DNA from 3 places in the Streptomyces sp. NPDC079141 genome. Region 1 is predicted to be linked to each of the others. Evidence: riboswitches for the same ligand, from Rfam matches in the RefSeq annotation. Region 1 holds a riboswitch; each other region holds the start of a gene.

What was found. Region 1 has a riboswitch for cyclic di-AMP ahead of AB0Q90_RS10410 (C40 family peptidase). Riboswitches for the same ligand answer to the same signal wherever they lie in the genome.
Region 2: linked by a shared signal. The riboswitch ahead of AB0Q90_RS40130 (M23 family metallopeptidase) and the one ahead of AB0Q90_RS10410 (C40 family peptidase) in region 1 are both predicted to bind cyclic di-AMP.
Region 3: linked by a shared signal. The riboswitch ahead of AB0Q90_RS20515 (LysM peptidoglycan-binding domain-containing M23 family metallopeptidase) and the one ahead of AB0Q90_RS10410 (C40 family peptidase) in region 1 are both predicted to bind cyclic di-AMP.

What each region holds. Positions count from the first base shown of each region.
Region 1 covers NZ_JBFBLP010000003.1:153,105-158,708, reverse strand. Annotated here, with positions in the region: gene AB0Q90_RS10420 (ATP-dependent Clp protease proteolytic subunit) at 4-657, shown strand; gene AB0Q90_RS10415 (hypothetical protein) at 665-973, shown strand; cyclic di-AMP (ydaO/yuaA leader) riboswitch at 1,338-1,524, shown strand; gene AB0Q90_RS10410 (C40 family peptidase) at 1,528-2,001, shown strand; gene AB0Q90_RS10405 (LysE family translocator) at 2,054-2,668, opposite strand; gene AB0Q90_RS10400 (LysR family transcriptional regulator) at 2,753-3,661, shown strand; gene AB0Q90_RS10395 (ATP-binding protein) at 3,666-4,124, opposite strand; gene AB0Q90_RS10390 (helix-turn-helix transcriptional regulator) at 4,337-5,203, shown strand; gene AB0Q90_RS10385 (DUF397 domain-containing protein) at 5,213-5,443, shown strand; gene AB0Q90_RS10380 (8-amino-7-oxononanoate synthase) at 5,485-5,604, opposite strand, start outside.
Region 2 covers NZ_JBFBLP010000026.1:75,637-81,240, forward strand. Annotated here, with positions in the region: gene AB0Q90_RS40115 (GNAT family N-acetyltransferase) at 1-239, opposite strand, end outside; gene AB0Q90_RS40120 (HPr family phosphocarrier protein) at 416-697, shown strand; gene AB0Q90_RS40125 (GntR family transcriptional regulator) at 856-1,551, opposite strand; gene AB0Q90_RS40130 (M23 family metallopeptidase) at 1,740-2,504, opposite strand; cyclic di-AMP (ydaO/yuaA leader) riboswitch at 2,517-2,681, opposite strand; gene AB0Q90_RS40135 (pitrilysin family protein) at 2,874-4,262, opposite strand; gene AB0Q90_RS40140 (pitrilysin family protein) at 4,259-5,604, opposite strand, start outside.
Region 3 covers NZ_JBFBLP010000007.1:45,269-50,872, reverse strand. Annotated here, with positions in the region: gene AB0Q90_RS20535 (XRE family transcriptional regulator) at 1-15, shown strand, start outside; gene AB0Q90_RS20530 (DUF6126 family protein) at 12-134, shown strand; gene AB0Q90_RS20525 (tyrosine-protein phosphatase) at 144-941, opposite strand; gene AB0Q90_RS20520 (alpha-galactosidase) at 1,124-3,193, shown strand; cyclic di-AMP (ydaO/yuaA leader) riboswitch at 3,464-3,658, shown strand; gene AB0Q90_RS20515 (LysM peptidoglycan-binding domain-containing M23 family metallopeptidase) at 3,663-4,604, shown strand; gene AB0Q90_RS20510 (hypothetical protein) at 4,708-4,854, opposite strand; gene AB0Q90_RS20505 (DUF6250 domain-containing protein) at 5,135-5,604, shown strand, end outside.

The DNA.
Region 1 (5,604 bases):
CCCATGACCCGACCGTCCGCACCGTCCGCACCGTCCGCCCGCTACGTCCTGCCCGAGTTCACGGAACGCACCAGCTACGGGAGCCGGACGATGGATCCGTACTCGAAGCTGCTGGAGGAGCGGATCGTCTTCCTCGGGACGCAGGTCGACGACGCCTCGGCGAACGACGTGATGGCGCAGTTCATGTATCTGGAGCACAAGGACCCGGACCGGGAGATCTCCCTGTACGTCAACTCTCCCGGCGGCTCGTTCAGCGCCATGTCCGCGATCTACGACACCATGCAGTACGTCGCCTGCGACGTGGAGACGATCCTGCTGGGGCAGGCCGGGCCGACCGCCGCGGTGCTGCTGGCCGCGGGCACTCCGGGCAAGCGGTACGCGCTGCCCGACGCGCGCGTGGTGATCAGCCAGCCCGCGCTGCCGGAGCCGGTGCAGGGTCAGGCGAGCGACCTGGCCATCCAGGCGGACGAACTGACGCGCATCCGGACCCGCCTGGAGGAGATGCTCGTACGCCACACCGGGCGCAGCCCGGAGCAGGTGAGCGCGGACATCGAGCGGGACAAGGTGCTGAACGCGCAAGAGGCGCTGGAGTACGGGCTCGTGGACGGCATCATCCCCAGCCGCAAGGCCTCCCGCCCCGCCCCCGGCGCGAGGTGAGCCGCGGATGCTGCCACCGGAGCTGCCGCCCCTGCCCGCACTCACGCGCGCGGAGGGCGAGTTGATCGACCGTTACCTCGATGTGGTCGACCTGCTCGGCAGGATCAACCCCGCGCACCACGGGGACACCTACCGCGGACTGCGCGCCGCCCAGGCCCTGGTGAGCAGGGCGGCCGAGCTGCGGGACGCGCTGACGCTGATGCACCAGCGCGGCGAGACCGAGCTGCACGCCCCCACGCTGGCGCGTGCGCTGCGGGTGCTGGACGGCGAGCGCCGCACCGCTCGCGTCACCGTGCCCCCACGCCCCGACAGTTGACGGGGCGCGACTCCGGTCCGGAGCGTCCGGCGAGCTGACGAGACGTCCGGACCGGAGTCGAAACGGACCAAAAGAGGTACCCCCTTTCGGCGTAGTCGCCCGTCCTCTTGCAGGCCCGTCAAGGTTGCGCAACGCGCGTAGCCCCGCGGCGGAATTGGTCGTTCCGGTGCTGGTCCGGGCATCCCCAGCACCCTCGACAGTCATTCGAACAGCCCAGTGTCCACCCGAACGGGTGAGTGGTGACTAACACCACAAATCCTCGGTTCTGTTGGGCTTTTCGGACATCCGTGAGTCAAGATCCCTGTCTGACGACAAGCCCCCGCCGCAGCGGCGGGGCGGTCCGGGCGGACGCCGAGTCCTGCCGCCGCCCGGATGACCGAGTCGACAGGAGTGGATCGGCAGGAGTGGAGGACCCAAGCATGACGGGTCGCCGGCACGGACGACTGTCCGGACCGAGCAGCCCTTGGGGTGAAGCCGCGGCAACGCGGCCGGGCCACTTCGCCAGCCCGAATCCGACAGGTCATCCTTCACAGGCGGCTGACGAAGGGTTGCGCATGACTGCGCTCAATCGTGTCCCGTCGCTGATGGCCCGGGCCGGTACGGCCTCGGCACTGACCATCGCCGCCGTGGGCGGCTCGATCGTGGCCCCCGGCTTCGCCGCCGAAGCAGAGGCGGCCACACCGGCGACGAAGGCACTCCAGGTCGCGGAGTCCAAGAAGGGCTCCCCCTACAAGTACGGCGCCACCGGTCCACGCCGCTTCGACTGCTCCGGGCTCACGCTGTACTCGTACAAGAAGGCGGGCAAGAGCCTGCCGCGCACAGCGGCCCAGCAGTACAACAAGACCCGCCACATCACCGCCAAGAACCGCAAGGCCGGCGACCTGGTGTTCTTCCACTCGGGATCGAACGTCTACCACGTCGGTATCTACGCCGGGAAGGGGAAGATCTGGCACGCCCCCAAGACCGGGGATGTGGTGCGTCTGCAGAAGATCTGGACCAGCAGCGTCTGGTACGGCCGGGTGAGCTGACCGGCGCCCGAGGGACGGCGGCGACCTGACCCGCCGCCGTCCCGACGGGCCCTCATACCACCGTCTCCAGGAGCAGCGCCGCCCCCAGAGCCGTCAGCGCGGTGCCCGTGACGGCCTCGACGACCCGGGCGGCACGCGGCCGGCGCAGCCACCGGCCCAGCCGGTCCACCAGCAGGGCCACCGCCGGGAACCACAGCAGGGCGAACACCACCACGATCAGTGCCAGCAGCAGCGTCCGGGGCAGCGCGGGAGCGCCCGCGGGCACGAACTGCGGCAGCAGGCTCAGGAAGGTGATCGGCGCCTTGGGGTTCAGGGCGTTGGTGACGAACCCCTGCCGCAACGGACGCGCGGCCGGCGGCGCCTCGTCGGGTGCGATGGTCCGCGGCCGGCGCAGATCCAGCAGGGTCCGGGCGCCCAGGTACAACACATAGGCGCCGCCGAGCAGTTGGAGCGTCCGGAACAGCGCGGGCACGGCGGTCAGCACGGCGGCGACCCCGGCCACCGCCAGTGCCGTGTGCAGCAGCAGCCCGCCCGCGATGCCGAGCGCGCAGGCGATGCCGGCCCGGCGTGAGACCAGGGCGTTGCGTACGACGACGGTGAAGTCGGCGCCGGGCATGGCGACCATGCCGGCCGCGACCCCGGTGAAGGCGATGAGCTGTCCGTCCATGACGCCAGCCTGCCGCGCCGGAGCCTTCAGCAGGTATTACGAGTATTCTGGGTCTTCCTTAAGCAATGCTTTAGGCAGGACGCCATGTACGACCCCACACGGCTCGCCGCGCTGGTCGCCGTCGCGGAGGCCGGCTCCATCACCCGGGCCGCGGAACGCCTCGGCTACACCCCGCCCGCGCTCTCCCAGCAACTGGCCAAGCTGGAGCGGGAGGCGGGCACCACCCTGCTGGTCCGCCACCACCGCGGCACGCGGCTGACCGGGGCGGGCGAGCTGCTGGTGGCCCGGGCCCGCCGGGTGCTGGACGAGCTGGAGCAGGCGCGGCACGAACTGGCCCGGCTGACCGGGCTGTCCGGCGGCACGCTCCGGCTCGGCACCTTCCAGACCGCGGGCGTGCATCTGCTGCCGCCGGTGCTGAGCGCGTTCCGCCGGGCCCATCCGGACGTGGAACTGACCGTCGCCAACCATGAACCGCCGGCCGGGGTCGCCGCGGTGGCCGCCGGTGAGATCGATCTGGCGCTGACCCACACCTATGAGCCGGCCGAGCCGGTGCCGCTGCCGGCCTCCGTCACTCTGGAGCCGCTGCTGGTGGAGGAGTTGGTCCTGGTGACCGCCCCCGGCCATGTCCTCGCCTCGGGCGGCGCACGGCTCCCGCTGGCCGAGCTCGCCGGGCAGCCCCTGATCAGCATGGCGCCGGACCATCCGGCCCGGCAGGGCGTGGAGGCGGTGCTGGCGCGGGCCGGGGCGACGCCGTCGGTGCTGGTCGCGACGCCCGTGTACGCGCTGGTGTGCGCGCTGGTCAGCGCCGGCCTCGGGGTCGGGGTGGTACCGGAGATGGTGGCGCGGACCGCGGCCACGCCGGTGGGGGTGCGGCCGCTGGAAGGGGGCGGGTTGCGTCGTACGATCTCTCTCGCCCGTCGGACCGACACGACGTCACCGGCCGTGGACGCGTTCCGGGCGCTGCTGCGGGGGGCCTTCGGCCGGGCGCATTAGACCTTCACGGCTCCTGCTGTCCCGCCGCTGTCACCGGCTGCGCCGGTACCGTCCACGGCAGTTCGATGGAGACCGTCTTGCCGCCCTCGCGGGTGGGCCGGACTCTGAGTCTGCCGCCGCACTCGGCGGTCAGCCAGCGGATGATGACCAGGCCGCGGCCGTTGTCCTGCTGGACGGCGGCGGGCAGGCGCTTGGGGAAGCGCGGGTGGCTGTCGGTGACGCCGATGCGCAGCTGTTCGTCACGGTGCAGCTCGATGTCCACCGTGAAGGTGGGTGACTGGCCGAAGGTGTGCTGTACGGCGTTCGTGGCGAGTTCGGAGACGATCAGCCGGATGGTGTCGACGACTTCGGTGTCCCCCGCCAGGCCCCACTCCGCGAGGGTGCCGACGACATAGCCGCGGGCCGCGGAGACCGAGGCGGGATCGCTCGGCAGAGTGACGGATGCTTCCAGATGGTCTGCCATGGCGACGTCGTCCCTTTCCCACGGGACCGGAGTCCGACACGGAGCGGATGGTTCGAGTACGGTCCCGGACTGGTGCTTCTTCGCCAGACTGCCATTACCCCGCCGGTCACGGTGGCGATCCACCAAGATATGCATATATCTGTCGCTCGAAGCGGTGAACTCTGCTACGCGAGACCGTATTTGGGCGGCCCGGTTGGAGTAAGGAGTAGCGCATGCAGCACGGTCCCGCGGTGCGCCGCCGCAAGTTGGGCGCAGAACTGCGCGCGTTGCGCACCGGTGCGGGGCTCACCAGTGGCGAGGCGGCGCGGCTGGTGGGCTGGCACCAGTCGAAGGTGAGCCGGATCGAGACCGGCGCCAGCGGCGTGAAATCGGCCGATGTGCGGTTACTGCTGGACGCCTACGGCGTCGGCGACTCCCAACTGCGCGAGCTGCTTCTGGTGTTGGCGGGCGACGACGCGGGCGGCGGCCGGCACCACTGGTGGCATGCGTACCGCGGGGTGCTGCCGCCGACGTACCGGGACTTCATCAGCCTGGAGTCCCAGGCCAGCGCGATGCGCACCTTGGAGACCTCGGTGGTGCCGGGGCTGTTGCAGACTCCCGAGTACGCACGTGCCGTGACCAGGGCCGCGGTGGGCGGACTTGAGGACGCGGACGAGCGTCTGGACGCCCTGGTCGAGGTGCGGCTGGCCCGGCAGACGGTGCTGCGGGGCGCGCCGCCGCTGGAGCTGAGCGCGGTGCTGGACGAGGCGGTGCTGCACCGGGAGATCGGCGGTCCGGACGTCATGGCGCGACAGCTGGGACGGCTGGTGGAGGCGGGGCGGTTGCCGCAAGTGCGCCTGCAGGTCCTGCCGTTTGCGGCCGGTGCGCACGTCGGCATCACCGGGCCTTTCGTTATCTTCTCATTTTCGCGCACTTCTGATCTGGACGTGGTTGTTCTCGACCATTTGACGAGTAGCCTCTACCTCGAACGGAAAGAAGACCTCCGGGCCTATACGGAGGCGTTCAACACCCTTCAGATCCACGCCCTTTCGCCCGAGGACTCGTTGGATTACATCGCCGGGATAGCTGACGGCGCGTAAGGAGGCACCATGTCTGCACTGCCTCGGAACGTACCTTCCAGTACCGATCTGCACGGCGTGCGGTGGCTGCGCAGCAGCTACAGCACGGGAGCGAACAACTGCGTCGAGACCGCTCGGCCCCTGACCGGCCCGTGGGCCGGACTGCTCGCCGTACGCGACTCCAAGGACCAGGCCGGACCCGCGCTGCTCTTCTCCCCCGAGAGCTGGGCGGAGTTCACGGCCGCGGCCCACCAGGTCTGATCAGTCCCGCAGCCCGCGAGCCACGGCCGTGTCACGCCGACTCATGGTCGTGTTTCGCCGATCACCCGTACAGCGCGTTCGATCTGCCCCTCGGAGAGGTCCGCGCGGGCGGTCAGCCGCAGCCGGGAAATGCCGTCGGGAACGGAAGGAGGACGGAAGCA
Region 2 (5,604 bases), on a different contig from region 1:
CCCACCCTGTCCACAAAGTCGTGGTGCGTGAAGCGGTGGACGTCCTTGGCGGACAGACGCGGGTAGGGCGCGAAGAAGCGGTAGTACTTCGACTCGTCCGAGACCTGCTCGTAGAAGCTGACCAGGCGCTCGGCGTCATCAACGGTGATGGGGCGGATGCGCGCGGTGCCGCCGTCGCGCAGCACCACGTCGGCTTCCCAGTGGGCGGGGTACTCGTGCCGGTCCGACGCGCTCTGCATGGGGCCCAGAGTACGGCTCGCGTACGACAACGGCGCGAGGCAGTCTGTGGAGGACGAGTGTCGGACCGAGGCCGCGGTCCGACGACCACACGGAACGGGACGAAGGACCGTTCCGAGCACGCTTCACGTGTGGAACACTGGTCTAGACAACCTGAGAACCTGAAGGGCAGCATCACATGGCTGAGCGCCGCGTCAACGTCGGCTGGGCCGAGGGCCTCCACGCCCGCCCCGCCTCCATCTTCGTCCGAGCCGCCACGGCCGCAGGCGTCCCGGTGACGATCGCCAAGACTGACGGCAACCCCGTCAACGCGGCCTCCATGCTGGCCGTTCTCGGCCTGGGCGCCCAGGGCGGCGAGGAGATCGTCCTCGCCTCCGAGGCCGAGGGCGCGGACATCGCTCTCGACCGCCTCGCGAAGCTGGTCGCCGAGGGTCTTGAGGAGCTCCCCGAGACCGTCTGAGCACCCCTCGCATGAGCGGTGAAGCCGCGCCGGCATTTCCTGCCGGCGCGGCTTCGCTGTTTTCGGGCAGACGGCCGCCGGAATTCACGGCACACCTGAAAAATGGCAGCGGAAATTACCCGCCGCCGAATATCATCTCTTTGTATACGGCCACCGTGTTAATGCCGCAGGCTCGGCATGTTTACGGGATGTTGCGAATTCCTCACACGCTCCGCGCGATCACCCCCGCCGGGGAAGCGCAGCCGGTGCACGCCGCTCGACCGTTCGGTGTGCAGGGCCGTGATCGCCCGCGCCCGCTCGCTGTCACCACGCGCCACCGCGTCCACGATCGCCCCGTGCTCCGCCCAGGACTCGGCGGGGCTGACCGGCGCGTCCACCGCGTACATCCAGGCGATCTTGTGGCGTAGCTGGGTCAGCATCGAGGTCAGGGCCGGGCTGCCGGAGGCCTGGGCGAGCGTCTCGTGGAACCAGCCGCCCAGGGAGCGCAGATCCTCGCTGTTGCCCCGCCTGGCCCGCTCCTGCCCCAGCCTGACGAGGCCGCGCAGCACCTTCAGGTGGGCCTCGGTGCGCCGCTGGGCGGCCCTGGCGGCGCCGAGCGGCTCCAGGAGCGTACGCATCTCCAGCAGGTCGGCGGCCTCCTGCTCGGTCGGTTCCGCCACGCACGCGCCCGCGTGCCGCCGGGTCACCACGAAACCCTCCGCCTCCAGGGTGCGCAGGGCCTCCCGGACGGGGACGCGCGAGACGCCGTAGCGGCGCGCGAGCAGTTCCTCGGTGAGCCGGCTGCCGCGCTCGTAGACACCGGCGACGATGTCGTCCCGGATCGCCGTGCATACCGAGTGCGCCGGAATACGCATGACCGACCTCCGCTTTAATCCCCGTGAAACGTCGACGATTGACGCGTGTTCAGTGACTCTATTGCAGTGAGCCGGAATTTCCGATGGCGGGCCGGAATCCATGGATATTTTTTGGACAGTCGGGGCGCAGAAACGACGAAAGCCCCGACTCGGGGAGCCGGGGCTTCAGGAGGTGGAGCTGCCTGTCGTCAGACGTTCACGCCGTGCGAGCGGAGGTAGGCGACGGGGTCGATGTCGGAGCCGTACTCCGCCGTCGTACGGGCCTCGAAGTGCAGGTGCGGTCCGGTGACGTTGCCGGTCGCGCCGGACAGGCCTATCTGCTGGCCCGGGGTGACGGTCTGACCGACCGAGACGCCGATGGACGACAGGTGGCCGTACTGGGTGTACGTGCCGTCGTTCATCTTGATCACGATCTGGTTGCCGTACGCCCCGCCCCAGCCGGCCTCGACGACGGTGCCCATGCCGACCGAGCGGACGGAGGTGCCGCTGGAGGCGTGGAAGTCGACGCCGGTGTGGCTGCCGGAGGACCAGACGGCACCGCCGGCCTTGTAGCTGGTGGAGACGTAGGAGCCGGCGATCGGGGTGACGAAGGTGTTGAGGCGCTTGCGCTCGGCCTCGCGCGCGGCGCGCTCCTTGGCCTCGCGGGCCTCCTTGGCCGCCTCGGCGGCCTTCTTGCGCGCGGCCTCCTCGGCCTTCTTGCGCTGCTCCGCCTCGTCGGCGGCCTGCTGCTGGGCGGCGGCCTGGGCGTCGATCTTGTCGGCGATCGAGTCGCCGATGGTGATCACCGGGGTGAGGCCGGTCTGCTCGGCGGTGGCTTCCGCGGCGAGCGCCGGGGCGGCGAGGGTGCCGATGACGCCGGTGGTGGTGAGTGCCGCGACGCCCGCCGCACGGGCGGTGGTGCGCTGCATCCTGCTGGGACGACGGTGCTTCCCGGTGGCGCGCGTGAACGCCATGTAGTGGCTGATCCTTTCCTTCCCTCTCGCCTACCGGGTTAGCTGACGGGTTCGGAGCAGGAAGGTCTCCTACGGACCCCCTCGCGACACGCGCGGGCGTCCGATTCACCCCAGGGACTGCGATGGGTCCCCGGCTCCCCTGGCTCGCGCCGTACGGGGACTCGGCGATGACTGTCCGGTGCCGCGGACGCGGCGCACTGCTCGGACGGACAGCCCGGATGACGCTAAAGGGGACAACTTTCAATCCCCAAACGGATCACGGCTTTTGTAGCGCATGCCACAGGTCAGACAGGCAACCTCTCACTCAATTCGGACATTAAGGGGCCCTGGTGACACATCAGTCACCAGGGCCCCTGCGCGCGCGTGCCTCTATTCCGCGGACACCACGGTCACTTCACCGATGCCGAGGGCCTCCACCGGCTCCTTGATCGCCGCCGCGTCGCCGACGAGGACCGTGACCAGACGGTCCACCGGGAACGCGCTCACGACGGCCGCGGTGGCCTCCACGGTGCCGGTCACGGCGAGCCTGCGGTACAGCGTGGCCTGGTAGTCGTCGGGCAGGTGCTGCTCGACCTGGTCGGCCAGCGTGCTCGCCACGGCCGCGGCCGTCTCGTACTTCAGCGGCGCCACCCCGACGAGGTTCTGCACGGCGACATCGCGCTCGGCGTCGGTGAGCCCCCCTGCGGCGAGCGTGCGCAGCACCGTCCACAGGTCCTCAAGGGCGGGGCCGGTGTTGGGGGTGTCGACGGAGCCGCTGATGGCGAGCATCGCCGCGCCCGAGCCGTCCGGGGCCGAGCGCATCACCTGCGCGAAGGCCCGCACACCGTAGGTGTAGCCCTTTTCCTCGCGCAGGACCCGGTCCAGGCGGGAGGTGAGGGTGCCGCCGAGGCAGTACGTGCCGAGCACCTGCGCGGGCCACACCAGGTCGTGCCGGTCGGGGCCGACGCGGCCGATCAGCAACTGCGTCTGGACGGCGCCGGGCCGGTCCACGATGACGACCCGTCCGGTGTCGTCGGCGGTGACCGGGGGCACCGGCCGCGGCTCGGCCCGGGAGCCGGTCCAGGCGCCGAGGGTGTCACCGAGGAGCGCGTCGAGGTCAGTGCCGGTCAGGTCGCCGACGACCACCGCGGTGGCCGTGGCGGGGCGTACGTGCTTCTCGTAGAAGGCACGGACGGCCGCGGAGTCGATGCCGGCGACCGTCTCCTCGGTGCCCTGGCGCGGGCGCGACATGCGCGCGGTCACCGGGAACAGCTCCTTGGAGAGCTCCTTCGCCGCGCGCCGGGAGGGGTTGGCCAGCTCGTGCGGGATCTCGTCGAGGCGGTTGCGGACCAGCCGCTCGACCTCGCTGTCGGCGAACGCGGGCGCCCTGAGCGCGTCGGCGAGCAGACCGAGCGCCTTGGGCAGCCGGGAGACCGGCACTTCCAGGGAGAGCCGTACGCCCGGGTGGTCGGCGTGCGCGTCGAGAGTGGCGCCGCACCGCTCCAGCTCGGCGGCGAACTCCTCGGCGGTGTGCTTGTCGGTGCCCTCGGAGAAGGCGCGCGCCATGATCGTCGCGACACCGTCGAGGCCGGCCGGCTCGGCGTCCAGGGGGGCGTCCAGGATCACCTCGACGGCTACGACCTGCTGGCCGGGGCGGTGGCAGCGCAGGACCGTCAGGCCGTTGTCGAGGGTCCCGCGCGTGGGGGCCGGGAAGGCCCACGGCCTGGCCTCGCCCGCCTGCGGCTGGGGGTGGAATTCCATCGTGGCGAGCTCGGTCACTTGGCCGTCTCCTCGTTCTCGTCGCTTGCTTCCACGGTGGCCTGGGACTCCACGTCCTCGTCCTGCGCGTCCGCGACCGTCTCGGTGGGGACGGTCGGCTCGTAGACGAGCACCGCGCGGTTGTCGGGGCGCAGGCGGGCCTTGGCGACCTCCTGGACCTCCTCGGCCGTCACCTCCAGCACGCGCTGGACGGCGCTGAGGGCGAGCTGCGGGTCGCCGAACAGGACGGCGTAGCGGCACAGTTCGTCGGCGCGGCCCGCGACCGTGCCGAGCCGGTCCAGCCACTCGCGCTCCAACTGGGCCTGGGCGCGCTCCATTTCCTCGGCCGTGGGGCCCTCCTCGGCGAACCGGGCGAGCTCCTCGTCGATGGCGGCCTCGATGACCGGGACCTCGACGTCACCGGAGGTCTTCACGTCGAGCCAGCCCAGGGAGGGCGCTCCGGACAGCCGCAGCAGGCCGAACCCGGCGGCGACGGCCGTACGGTCGCGCCGCACGAGGCGGTTGTAGAGGCGGGAGGACTCGCCGCCGCCCAGGACGGTCAGTGCCAGGTCGGCCGCGTCGCACGCGCGCGTGCCGTCGTGCGGCAGCCGGTAGGCGGCCATCAACGCGCGCGCGGGGACCTCCTCCTCGACGACCTCGCGCAGCTGCTCACCGATGATCTCCGGCAGGGTGCCGTCGCGCGGCGGCTGCTTGCCGTCGTGCGAGGCGATGGAGCCGAAGTACTTCTCGATCCAGGCGAGGGTCTGCTCCGGGTCGATGTCCCCGACGACCGACAGCACGGCGTTGTTCGGCGCGTAGTACGTACGGAAGAACGCGCGCGCGTCCTCCAGCGTCGCCGCGTCCAGGTCGGCCATCGAGCCGATCGGCGTGTGGTGGTAGGGGTGGCCCTCCGGGTAGGCGAGCGCCGTCAGCTTCTCGAAGGCCGTGCCGTAGGGGACGTTGTCGTAGCGCTGGCGGCGCTCGTTCTTCACGACGTCCCGCTGGTTCTCCATCGACTCGTCGTCGAGGGCGGCGAGCAGCGAGCCCATGCGGTCGGCCTCCAGCCAGAGGGCGAGCTCCAGCTGGTGGGTGGGCATGGTCTCGAAGTAGTTCGTGCGCTCGAAGCTGGTGGTGCCGTTGAGCGAGCCGCCGGCGCCCTGCACGAGCTCGAAGTGGCCGTTGCCCTTCACCTGGGCGGAGCCCTGGAACATCAGGTGCTCGAAAAGGTGAGCCAGGCCGGTACGTCCCTTGACCTCGTGGCGCGAGCCGACGTCGTACCAGAGGCACACCGCGGCGACCGGGGTCAGGTGGTCCTCGGAGAGCACCACGCGCAGGCCGTTGGCCAGGCGGTGCTCGGTCGCTG
Region 3 (5,604 bases), on a different contig from region 1:
GGAGAGACGCCATGAGCGACATGGAGGAGAAGTTCCCCCGCGCCCTGTGGATCCGGCTGATCATCTACATCGCGGTGGGCCACGTCTTCGCGGCCTTCATCTACCTGCTGTTCGAGATGGGGGCCAAGCAGTAGCCGCCGGGCTCAGTCGAGCAGCCGCTCCCGCAGCCGCTCCCGGAGCTCCGGGGTGAGGCGCAGGGCCTGCTCCAGATAGGTCTCGACGCCGCCCCACGTCTCCTCGATGGTCTCGAAGGCCGCCGTCAGGTACTCCGCGCGCGCGTCGAAGAGCGGGCTGAGCAGCTCCATGACCTCGGGGGAGTAGGCCGCCACGGAGCTGCTGCTGCGGTGCACCTTGTAGCGGCGGTGCTTGGCGTTCGACTCCAGGTAGTCGGCGACGATCGCCTCGCGCTCGACGCCCAGGGCGAGCAGGGTCACGGCTATCGACAGACCCGCCCGGTCCTTGCCGGCGGCGCAGTGCATCAGGGCCGGGACGCTGTCCTCGGCCAGTGAGTGCAGCACCTGGGAGTGCTCGGCGGTGCGCTCCGTGATGATCATGCGGTACGACTCGATCATGCGGTTCGCGGCCTTGCCCTCCGCCAGGATCTCCCGCAGCTGCTCGATCTCGCCGTCGCGGACCATCTTCCAGAACTCGGCGCCGTCCGCGGGGTCGGACAGCGGAAGGTTCACATTGCGCACGCCCGTCAGCTCGACGTCGGGGCCCTCCAGCTTCTGGTCCGCCGCGTTGCGGAAGTCGAAGATCGTGTGCAGGCCCAGGGAGTCGAGGAAGGCCGCGTCGTCCTCGGTCGCGTGCGCGAGGTGGCCACTGCGGAACAGCACTCCGTGGCGCACCCGCCGTCCGTCCACGGTCGGCAGTCCGCCCACGTCGCGGAAGTTGCGGACTCCGGCCAGCTCGGGCTCGGTCGACGGGATCTGCTGCGTCACGGGGGCTCCTCCCAGCCGATGCCGCCGACGCGGCTCGTCGACGGCACCTCTCGACCATACGACATGGGTTTCCAGGGCAATGAGTTGTCCACAGGCGGTTGTCCACAGGCATTGCCGCGCAGGCCCGGGACGCTTGATGATGTTGTTCCTTGAGTGTGGATGTGCGGATCTGTGAGGTGTGCATGCTGGAGATCTCCGACGACGGACGTACGTGGATGCTGTCCGGGCCGACCAGCAGTTACGCCCTGCACCTCAACGCGGACGACGAGCTGCTGCACCTGCACTGGGGAGCGCGCATCGCCCTGGCCGACGCCGAGGCGCTCGCGGCCCGTCCGCTGCCGGACCACTGGCCCTTCGAGTCCCGGCTCGACGGACGCGAGGAGTACCCGGTCGAGGGCGGCCCCCGATTCGTCCGGCCCGCCCTGTCCGTGCGCACCGAGGAGCGGCGCGGCACCGAGTGGAGCTTCGAGCGGTCCGAGACCCGGGACGACGAGCTGCGGCTGCGGTTCCGCGACGGCAGGCTCCTCGTCACGCTCCACTACCGCATGCGCGCCGATGTCGTCGAGCGCTGGGTGACCCTGCACAACGACGGGCCCGCGATCGAGGTGCTGCGGGCGGACTCCGCCACCTGGACGCTGCCCGAGCGGGAGGACTGGCGGCTCTCCCAGCTGCACGGCCGCTGGGCCGCCGAGTCCCGCCTGGTGCGCTCCCCGCTCACCTACGGTGAGAAGATCATCGGCAGCCGCCGCGGCCACACCGGACACCAGCACCTGCCCTGGGTGGCCCTCGACACCGACGCCACCGAGGAGCGCGGCGAGGTCTACGGCTGTGCCCTGGGCTGGTCGGGGTCCTGGCGGATCGCCGTCGCCCAACTTCCCGACGCGCGCGTGCAGATCACCGGCGGTGCCGGGTACGACGACTCCGGGCTGCTCCGGCTGGCGGCGGGGGAGTCGTTCACCGCACCCGTATTCGCCGGTCTGTGGAGCGACGGCGGCTTCGGCGGGGCGAGCCGGGCCTGGCACGCGTACCAGCGCGCGCATGTGGTGCCGGACGCCGACCGGGACCGGCCGGTGCTGTTCAACTCCTGGGAGGCCACGGAGTTCGACATCTCCGAGGAACAGCAGCTCGCGCTCGCCCGGCGGGCCGCGGCGATCGGCGTCGAGCTGTTCGTGGTCGACGACGGCTGGTTCGGGACGCGCACGAGCGACCGCGCGGGGCTCGGCGACTGGACCCCCAACGCCGACCGCTTCCCGGACGGCCTCAAACCGCTCGCCGACCAGGTGCGCGAACTCGGCATGCGGTTCGGCATCTGGGTCGAACCGGAGATGGTCAACCCGGACAGCGACCTGTACCGCGCGCACCCGGACTGGGTGCAGCACCATCCGGGACGAAAGCGGACGGAGTTCCGCAATCAGCTCGTACTGAACCTCGCGCGCGAGGACGTCCAGGAGTACCTCTGGACCCAGCTCGACGGACTCCTCTCCAGCGCTCCGATCGACTATGTGAAGTGGGACTTCAACCGCTGCTTCACCGACGCGGGCTGGCCCGGGGAGCCGTACCCGCAGCGGCTGTGGGTCGACCACGTGCACGCCTTCTACGGCCTGCTGGACCGGCTGCGGGCCGCCCACCCCGGCGTCGCCTTCGAGTCCTGCTCGGGCGGTGGCGGCCGGATCGACCTCGGGGTGCTGAGCCGTACCGACCAGGTGTGGACCTCCGACAACACCGACCCGCTCGACCGGCTCGCCATCCAGCACGGCTTCAGCCAGATCCACCCCGCGCGCGTCATGGCGGCCTGGGTCACGGACAGCCCCAACGCCATGCTCAACGGCCGGATCAGCTCCCTGCGGTTCCGGTTCGTCAGCGCGATGGCCGGGGTGCTCGGAGTCGGCGGAGACCTCACACGATGGACCGAGGCGGAGCTGGCCGAGGCCCGCGGGTGGGTCGATCTCTACAAGCAGATCAGACCCCTCGTGCAGCGCGGAGACCTCTATCGGCTGCGGCCCCCGTCGGGCGGGCTGAGTGCTGTGCAGTACATGCTCGGCGACGAGACCGTCGTCCTCGCCTGGCTCCAGGCGCAGCGGTACGGCGAGCCGGTGCCGGCGGTGCGGCTGCGCGGGCTCGACCCGACAGCGGCGTACGAATGCCGCGAAACGGGCGAAGTGCACCGGGGTGCGGTCCTGATGCATCACGGGCTGCGCCTGGAATTGCGCGGAGACCTTGATGCGACGGTTCTCCGGCTGCGTCGCATCTGAGAGTTCTGTCCGAATTGCAGCCTTCATTCCAACTCGCTCTGGAGTAAAGGAGTCTGGAGCAACGTCACGTGAGCAGCGTCATATCCGTGACCGTGAGTCGCCCGTCATGTTCACGTAATTCAAGTGGTTTTCAAGGGGGTTTACGGAAACGGTGGCTCGCGTAATGCACGGAGGGTGACCGGGAATTCTCACAGGGGATCAAGAAGAACGCATTCATGCGGAACCTTCTGCTTGTCCCTTTGCGTCTTGGTCGCTTACGTTCGCCACCAATCCGGACGGACGCCGAATCCTGCCACCGTCCGGGATCCGCACACTTACCCGTACCCGGCAGGAGCGGGGGACCCACAGGCACAACCGCCTGCTCCGGTCTCCGGAACAGGCTTGGGGTCAAGTCGCGCCCAGCGCGCGGCCGGACATCTCCAGTCCGCACCCGACAGCTCACCTCGTAGGCGCCGGAGAGGAATTCGCCATGCCCGCGAGGGGTAAGCACCGCCGTCCCAAGACCCAGCGCTTCACCCGTTCGATCGCCGTCGCCGGAACCGGCGGCGCCGCGCTCGCCCTCCCGCTCCTGGGAGCAACCGGCGCCCACGCGGCCACGCCGCAGTCCGTTTCGGAAAAGGCCGTTCAGTCCCTTCCGGTGGCGGACAAGAAGGCCGCCGAGAAGAAGGCGACCGAAAAGAAGACCGCTGCGACCGGCTCGAAGACCTACACCGTGCGGTCGGGCGACTATCTGTCGAAGATCGCCGACGAGCAGGACGTCAGCGGTGGCTGGCGGAAGCTCTACCAGGACAACCGTGCGGCCGTCGGCACCGACCCGTCGCTGATCCACCCGGGCCTGGAGCTCTCGATCGGCAAGAAGGCCGCAGCCACGGACACGGCCGAGAAGTCCTCCGCGTCGCAGTCCTCCTCGAAGGCGTCCACGGACTCCTCCGAGTCGACGAAGTCCTCGGAGACCTCCGAGTCGAAGACCACGACGGCCACCCAGGCCGCCCAGTCCTCCGCCAGTGGCTTCTCCGCTCCGCTGGCCGGCGCGAGCATCAGCACCGGCTACAAGGTCGCGGGCAGCATGTGGTCCAGCGGCTACCACACCGGCACCGACTTCGCCGCTCCGACGGGCACCTCCCTCAAGGCCGTGGGCGCGGGCACCGTCGTCTCCGCCGGCTGGGCCGGCGCGTACGGCAACCAGGTCGTCATCAAGCTCGCCGACGGCTACTACGCCCAGTACGCCCACCTGTCCTCGCTCTCCGTCTCCAGCGGACAGTCGGTGACCGCGGGTCAGCAGGTCGGCCTCTCCGGTTCGACCGGCAACTCGACCGGCCCGCACCTGCACTTCGAGATCCGCACCACGCCGGACTACGGCTCGGACGTGGACCCGGTCGCCTACCTCCGCTCGAAGGGCGTCGCTCTCTGACGCCTCCTTCGGAACCCCCCGCCTGACACGCTGCCGAAGGCCGGACCTCGATCCCCGGGTCCGGCCTTCGGTGTTGCCGTGTCCGCGTGCGGCTGTCCTGCCGTCAGCCGGCCAGGTGGCGCAGGGCCACGGCCGCGTGGACGGCGATACCGGTGGCCATCGCGTCCTCGTCGAAGACGACCCGGTTGGAGTGGCAGTCGGGGGCGCCGTCCGCCGGCACCGAGGGCGGACGGGCGCCGAGCAGGGCCATGGCGCCGGGACGCGTCCGAGGACGTAACCGAAGTCCTCGGAGCCCATGACCGGGTCGGGCAACTCATGCAGGCGCCCGCTGCCGAGGAGGGCGGTGGCGGTGTCGTGGACCAGGCCGGCGAAGGCCGGGTTGTTCTTTCGTGATCGCCGTATTGCGGTCCTGTGGCGCGGGTGTCCAAAGCGTCGACAGCGGCAGGGGATTGGGCCAGAGTGATCTCTGTTGTGATGCAAGCGCTTTCTGTCGACTCGACTCGACTCGACTCCTGGAAGGAGCCGTGCCCATGCCGACCACGCGCAGAGCCTTCGCCGGACTGGCTGCCGGTGCCGCCCTGGCCGCCCTCGCCCCAGCGGCCGCCGCGAGCGCGGCCCCCCGTCACCGCCGTCTGATCGCCCACGACGACTTCCGCCGCGGACTGGGCCAGTGGGTGACCGAACTCCAGGACGGCGGTACGGTCACGGCCTCCCGCGGCGTCCTGGAGATCGACGTGCCGAGCGGTGCGACGATCTGGTTCGAGCGGCCCCTCGAAGGCCCGTACGTCCTCGAATACACCGCCACGCCCGTGTCGGAGGGAGGCGTCAACGACCGGGTCTCCGACCTCAACAACTTCTGGAACGCCCTCGACGTCCGTTCCCCCGACGACCTCTTCGCCACGCGGCGGGGCGGGGCCCTGGCGGAGTACGACCACCTCAAGACGTACTACGCCGGGTACGGGGCGAACTACAACACCACCACGCGGCTGCGCCGGTACGT